Regions from separate parts of the Arthrobacter sp. CAN_A212 genome, predicted to be linked through region 2. Evidence: predicted binding sites of a transcription regulator. Region 2 holds the regulator's gene; the other holds the start of a gene.
What was found. Region 2 encodes LexA, which represses DNA repair genes until DNA is damaged. Its sites were predicted from a motif close to TCGAACANNTGTTCGA; they were not measured.
Positions count from the first base shown of each region.

Region 1 (3,410 bases), on a different contig from region 2:
AACGCGATATCGAACGAGGTCAGGTTGTGTTCACGTGCTCCGATGACCTTGAGCTGGCGTGACTTGTCGATCTTCCGGCGCTTCTTGGGAATCTCGATCTTCCGACGCCCCGACAGGTAGTCGCCGGTGATCGAGCGCTCATTGGTGAGCAGGTCTTCGAGCAGACCGGAGTGGACCACCTCGCCACCGTGCTCCCCCGCGCCCGGACCGATGTCGACAATCCAGTCGGCTTCCTGGATGGTGTCCTCGTCATGCTCGACCACGATCAGGGTGTTGCCCAGGTTACGGAGCCGGGCGAGCGTTTCGATCAGGCGTCGGTTGTCCCGCTGGTGCAGACCGATGGACGGCTCGTCGAGTACGTAGAGCACTCCCACCAGACCGGAGCCAATCTGGGTGGCCAGCCGGATCCGTTGGGCCTCGCCACCGGAGAGGGTGCCGGAGGAGCGTTCCAGGTTCAGGTATTCCAGCCCGACGTCGAGCAGGAACTGCAGGCGCGCCTGGATCTCCTTGAGCACCTGGGCTGCGATGTGGGCTTCCCGCCCGGTCAGGACCAGGTTGTTCAGGAAGTCGCTGCAGTCCCGCATCGGCATCGCGGCGACTGAAGCGATGGATTTGCCGTTGATCAGCACCGACAGGGACGCGGGGTTCAGCCGGGCTCCCCCACACGTGGGGCACGGAATCTGCCGCATGTATTCTTCGTAACGGTCGCGGGCGTGATCCGACTCGGTTTCCAGGTGCTTGCGGTGGATGTACTGCACCGCGCCTTCGAAACCGGTGCTGTACTTCCGCTCGCGTCCAAAGCGGTTCTTGTACTGGACAACCACCTTGTGGTCCTTGCCGTACAGGGCGGCCTCGCGGGCGCGGTCCGGCAGTTTCCGCCACGGCACGTCCATCTTGAAGTTCAGTTCCTTGGACAGGCCCTCGAGGAGCCGGGTCCAGTATTCAAGGGTCGCGGTGCCCAGTGACCAGGGGGCGATGGCGCCTTCCGCGAGGGAGAGGTCAGGGTTGGGTACCACCAGTTCCTCGTCAACCTCCAGCTTGGTGCCAATACCGGTGCAGGCCGGGCAGGCTCCGAAGGGGTTGTTGAAGGAGAAGGAGCGTGGCTCGATCTCGTCGATCGCCAGCGGGTGCTCGTTGGGGCAGGCGAGGTGCTCGGAGAAGGCCCGGATGCGCTTGGCATCCTTCTCGGGGAGGTCGACGAAGTCGGCGAGGACGCGACCGTCGGCGAGTTTGAGTGCGGTTTCCACCGAGTCGGTCAGGCGCTGGCTGATGCCGTCCTTGACCACCAGGCGGTCGATGATCACCTCGATGGTGTGCTTGTACTGCTTGCCGAGCTTCGGAGGGTCGGACAGCTGGATGACGTCGCCGTCCACGCGGGCCCGGGCGTAGCCTTTGGCGGTAAGTTCCTGGAACAGGTCGACGAACTCGCCCTTGCGTCCACGGACCACGGGGGCGAGGACCTGGAAACGCGTGCCCTCTTCCAGTTCCAGCAACTGATCGACGATCTGCTGGGGGGTCTGCTTCGCCACCGGCTCACCGCAGGTGGGGCAGTGCGGGCGTCCCACACGGGCCCAGAGCAGCCGCATGTAGTCGTAGATCTCGGTGATGGTGCCAACAGTGGACCGGGGGTTCTTGTTGGTGGACTTCTGGTCGATTGAGACCGCCGGCGAGAGGCCCTCGATGAAGTCGACGTCGGGCTTGTCCACCTGGCCGAGGAACTGCCGGGCGTACGCGGACAGGGACTCCACGTAGCGTCGCTGTCCTTCGGCGAAGATGGTGTCGAACGCCAGGGAGGATTTACCGGACCCGGACAACCCGGTAAACACGATCATGGCATCGCGAGGCAGGTCCAGATCGACGTTGCGGAGGTTGTGCTCACGCGCCCCCTTGACGATCAGGCGCGACAGGTCCTGGGACATTCTCGGGTCGGAAAACTCTGATTCGAGCGAAGTTGCAATAGACACCTGACTACTCTAATTGAAACTGCGTTCGAATACATGTTCGATCAGCGTGTTTTCAGCGTGTCGTCGGCGGGTTGGGGCGGGATGTTCACCGACGGCGCAGAGCCGCCCGTAAATAGGCGACCGCTTCGTCCTCGGTCAGGCCGTTGGCCTTGATCACATCCGCGTAGTCGTCAGCGGCTTCTGCGGCGCGTTGGCGGGCTTCGTCTCCAGCTGCTGCCACGACGGTTCCGGCCCGGGAGCGGGTGACGACGATGTTCGCCTGCTCCAGTTCCCGATAGGCCCGGGCGACGGTGTTCACCGCGACGCCCAGGTGGCCGGCGAGGGTCCGCACCGGTGGCAGCCGGGTGCCAACGGGCAGCGTCCCACTGTTCGCGGCGTCCAGGATCTGGACGCGGAGCTGTTCATACGGGGGAACCGAGCTTGCCTGGTCGATGCGCAGCCAGCCGGTGACATCGGTGCTGCCTGTTGCGCCAGGATTCACTGTTGCCTTTCGGTCTGAGGACTATCTTGTGATCTGTCAGCCCGCATTTCGGGCGCAGTGCAGATGCAGACATTGTTCCACGCGTCGATTCGACCCGATAGTCCCGCCCACTTCCCGGCGTGCCTAGACTTGGGCCATGCATAATCTTCAGGGCCTCACCATCCGCTCCATCTCCGTCAGCGAGATGGACAACAACGTGTACCTGCTGACCTCGAAGGCGACCGGCGCCCAGGTGCTGATCGACGCTGCTGACGACGCCGCCGCCATCGGCCAGCTGCTGCAGGATGGCTCCGCCGACAGCACCGCCGAGACCAAGCTGGCGCTGATCATCACCACCCACTCGCACTGGGATCATGTGCGGGCGCTGGCCGACGTCGTCGGGCAGACGAAGGCGCGGACCGCCGCCGGGACGGAGGACACTCCGGATATCGCCGTACCCACCGACGTTTCCCTCGATCACGGGGACATCGGCAACTTCGATGGTTTCGACCTCGAGGCGATCAAACTGCGCGGGCACACACCGGGCAGCGTGGCGTTGCTGTATCGCGATCCGCACGGTCCGGCGCACCTGTTCACCGGGGACTCATTGTTTCCCGGTGGCGTGGGAAACACCCAGGGTGACGCGGGCCGGTTCGAGTCGCTGCTGAACGACGTGTCGGAGCGGGTCTTCGACTACCTGCCGGACGACACCATCGTGCACCCGGGCCATGGCAAGGGCACCACGCTAGGGGCCGAACGGCCCCACCTCGACGAATGGCGGGCCCGCGGCTGGTAGCAGCAACCGACCAGGCTAGTTTTCCCGGTTCTTGACGCCGACGGCGAAGACCCGGCGGAACCCGAAGACTGTGCCCCATGGTTCCTCGGGATAGGCGCCGCGCAGCAGGGCGGTGTACTGGTCGAAAAAGGCCGCGGCGTCGTCGATGGAGAGCACATCCAGCACTGGCCGCAACCCGGTGCCCTTGAGC
Region 1 is NZ_JADOUT010000010.1:63,934-67,343, reverse strand. It holds gene uvrA (excinuclease ABC subunit UvrA) at 1-1,919, opposite strand, end outside; gene IWX64_RS09375 (GntR family transcriptional regulator) at 2,050-2,445, opposite strand; gene IWX64_RS09370 (MBL fold metallo-hydrolase) at 2,582-3,220, shown strand; gene IWX64_RS09365 (trans-aconitate 2-methyltransferase) at 3,236-3,410, opposite strand, start outside.
Region 1: a site for LexA is predicted at 1,990-2,005, ahead of uvrA (excinuclease ABC subunit UvrA). Genes of this name have one in related genera too.

Region 2 (3,410 bases):
TGGCAGGCGGACCAGCCGCAGCGCATCAGTAACCTCGGGTGCGGACGCCAGATAACCGAGACGGGTTCCGGCCATGGCAAAGGCCTTGCTCATGGTGCGGGACACCACGAGGCGCTCGCGGCCCTCCAGTAGGGTCAGGGCGCTGACGGTGCCGGTGTGGGCAAACTCTGCGTAGGCTTCATCGACGATCACGATCGCCTGGGCGTCCTCGCTGGCCTCATAAACGGCTTCCACGACGTCCAGCCCAAGGGCGGAACCGGTGGGATTGTTGGGCGAGCAAAGGAAAACGATGTTTGCCCCGGACTGCTGTACCTGGCGGGCAGCATCGCCGGCACTGAGATCAAACTGCCCGTTTCCTTCCCCGGCGATGTACCGGGTGCCGGTGCTGCTGGCAAGGAGCGGATACATGGAGTAGGTCGGCGGGAAGCCAATCGCGGACCGACCCGGCCCCCCGAAAGCCTGCAGAAGGTGCTGCAGCACCTCATTGGACCCGTTCGCCGCCCAGAGGTTGTCCGGAGTCAGCCCGTGGCCCAGGTACCGGGCCAGGTTGGTGCGGAGCTCGGTGAACTCCCGGTCCGGGTACCGGTTCAGGCCGCCGACCTCATGGCTGATCGCAGCGATGATTGCCTCCCGCACCTCGTCCGGGACCCCGTAGGTGTTCTCGTTGACATTCAGGAGGATCGGGACGTCCAGCTGGGGGGCACCGTAAGGGTGCTTCCCCCGGAGATCGTCGCGTAGGGGCAATCGGCTCAACCGCTCAAACTGTTCGCTCACCTCTCAAGGTTAAGCGCGGAGCCCGCCAGTACAGAATCGGGCCACCTGCAAGTCCGCGCTACCACCTGCAAGGCCACGCTGACAGGCAAGTCCATGTTGGCAGGTAAGCGCACAACCGTTGGCGCACCGCGTCGGCGGCCGAAAGCTGGCGGACCGGGTTGGCTATATTGACGGGCCGGCAGTGACCTGACGGGCCGGCAGTGAATTGCGCTGCGAGGGTGCTTCTGCGAGGGTGCTGCGGGTCACCGTCCGGACGGGATGTCCAGCTGCTGCCCAGCCTGCAGTACCGAGGTGCTGAGGCTGTTCAGTTCGACGATCTCGGCCACGACGTCGCGTGGGTCCCGCTCGGGAGCAAACTCGGTGGCCAGGTGCCAGATGGTTTCGCCGGAGGCTACGCTCACGCTGACGGTCTGGGTGAATTCACCGTGTTCGCTGGAGGCCTTCGCCGGGGAGTTGAAGAAGCCGGACAACATGAGGGCGGCTGATGCCAGCAGCACGATCGGCAGGCCGACCAACAGGAGCCTGCCGCGGCGGGTGAGCCGCAGTTTTGCGCGGCTGGTGTCACGGGCGGGGGAATCTTGGTGTGTGGTGATGACAGACATGGATACACCTCTCTGTACTCGAATCAGTCCATTCGATCCCGGCGCTGCGGCCGGGCCCGGCCAACGGGCCGGGGATCCTGTTCGACTGTAAAACCGGGTGAACCCGTTTTGTTCGAACTTATCTTCGAATTACTGCTTGTTTATTTTTAGCACTCATTGACGAACTTTGTCGAGACACGATCGAACAAATGTTTGAAAACGTGTCCTAACTCCCATACCGTTAGGGCAAGGATGATGGTTTGGTTCCAGCAGAAATCAGCACATCATCCGCCACTGACAAAATAAGCTCGGCCCCTGAAAACATCAGGATCCGCCGGGTCACCTGGATTCTTATCGAAGGGACAGCGACCGTGAAAGAGTCCGACGGACCACTGGATGAACAGACCTCCGACCTGGCTCCCACGGCCCTCCCCGCCCGTGGCCGCCCCCGGGGTCGGCAGGTGCCCAAGGGAATGACCGTCCGGCAGAAGAAAATCCTGGAGACCATCCAGCGGGCGATCGGCACCAACGGCTATCCCCCGTCCATGCGCGAGATCGGAGACACGGTGGGGCTGGCGAGCCTGTCAAGCGTCACCCACCAGCTCTCGCAGCTGGAAAGGATGGGGTACCTAAGGCGGGATCCGAAGCGGCCCCGCGCGATGGAGATCCTGCTGCCCCTCACCCTTGATCACGACCAGAAGGGCGCCGCCGCTGGGACCGCTGCGGGAGCTCCAACCGAGATCGGCGGTGCCATTGACGCTGCAATGGTTCCCATGGTCGGCCGGATTGCTGCTGGTGGGCCCGTCCTCGCGGACCAAGTGGTCGAGGACGTCATGCCGCTGCCGCGGCAGCTGGTGGGCCACGGCGACCTGTTCATGCTTCGCGTTTATGGGGACTCAATGATCGACGCGGCGATCTGCGACGGCGACTGGGTGGTGGTCCGTCGGCAGCAGGAAGCCCAGAACGGTGACATCGTGGCAGCACTGCTGGACGACGAGGCGACGGTGAAAACGTTCCGCCAGCGTGACGGCCACACCTGGCTCCTGCCGCAGAACACCCAGTACGAGCCGATCCTCGGCGATCAGGCCACCATTATGGGCAAGGTCGTCTCGGTGATGCGCGCCCTCTAGCGGGGCTCGCCAGCCAGACGCTCCAGGACCCCTAGCGCCGTCGCGCGATCGGTGGTGGACCAGAACGGGGGAAGTGCGGCACGTAGGAACGAGCCGTACCGTGCGTTGGCCAGCCTGGAGTCCAGGATCGCCACCACCCCCTTGTCTTCGGTCGCGCGGATCAGCCGTCCGGCGCCCTGGGCGAGCCGGACAGCCGCATGCGTCGCGGAAACGCTCATGAAGCCGTTGCCGCCAGCCTTGGCCACCGCCCTCGTCCGGGCTGTCATCAGGGGGTCGTCGGGCCGGGGGAACGGAATCCGGTCGATGGTCACGAGTCGGCAGGACCTGCCGGGCACGTCCACTCCCTGCCACAACGACATGGTGCCGAACAGGCAGGTGTCCGGCTCATCGGAAAACTGCTTGACCAGGGCGGACATCGAGGAGTCGCCCTGGCACAGGATGTCGAAGTCGACCCGGGGTCGCAGCGCCTCTGCCGCTTCTTCCGCGGCGCGGCGGGACGAGAACAACCCGAGTGCCCCACCCCGGGAGGCCTTGAGAAGCACCTCCAGCTCATCGAGTTGGGCCGGCGAGGTGCCACGCTCAGGCTTGGGCAGATCCTTCGCCACGTAGAGCACGCCCTGCTTCGGGTAGTCGAACGGACTGCCGACGTCGACCCCGGTCCAGGAGGGCGCAGACGCCCCGGCAAGCCCCAGCGAACCGGCGACCGGTCCGAACTCGGAACCGATGGCGAGGGTCGCCGACGTCAGCACCACCGTGTGGTCGGCGAAGAGCCCCTCCCGCAATTTCCCTGCGACGGAGAGCGGCGCAATGTTGATCGTGGCGGGCGCAGTGTCGTCAGGCTGCGAATACCCGGTACCCGGAGAGAAGGTGCTGGGCCGTGACGCCCACAGCACTTCCCCAGCGGGGGTCGCGGTGAGCAGTCGTT
Region 2 is NZ_JADOUT010000005.1:45,803-49,212, forward strand. It holds gene IWX64_RS06145 (histidinol-phosphate transaminase) at 1-774, opposite strand, end outside; gene IWX64_RS06150 (LysM peptidoglycan-binding domain-containing protein) at 1,017-1,376, opposite strand; gene lexA (transcriptional repressor LexA) at 1,829-2,485, shown strand; gene IWX64_RS06160 (ATP-dependent DNA helicase) at 2,482-3,410, opposite strand, start outside.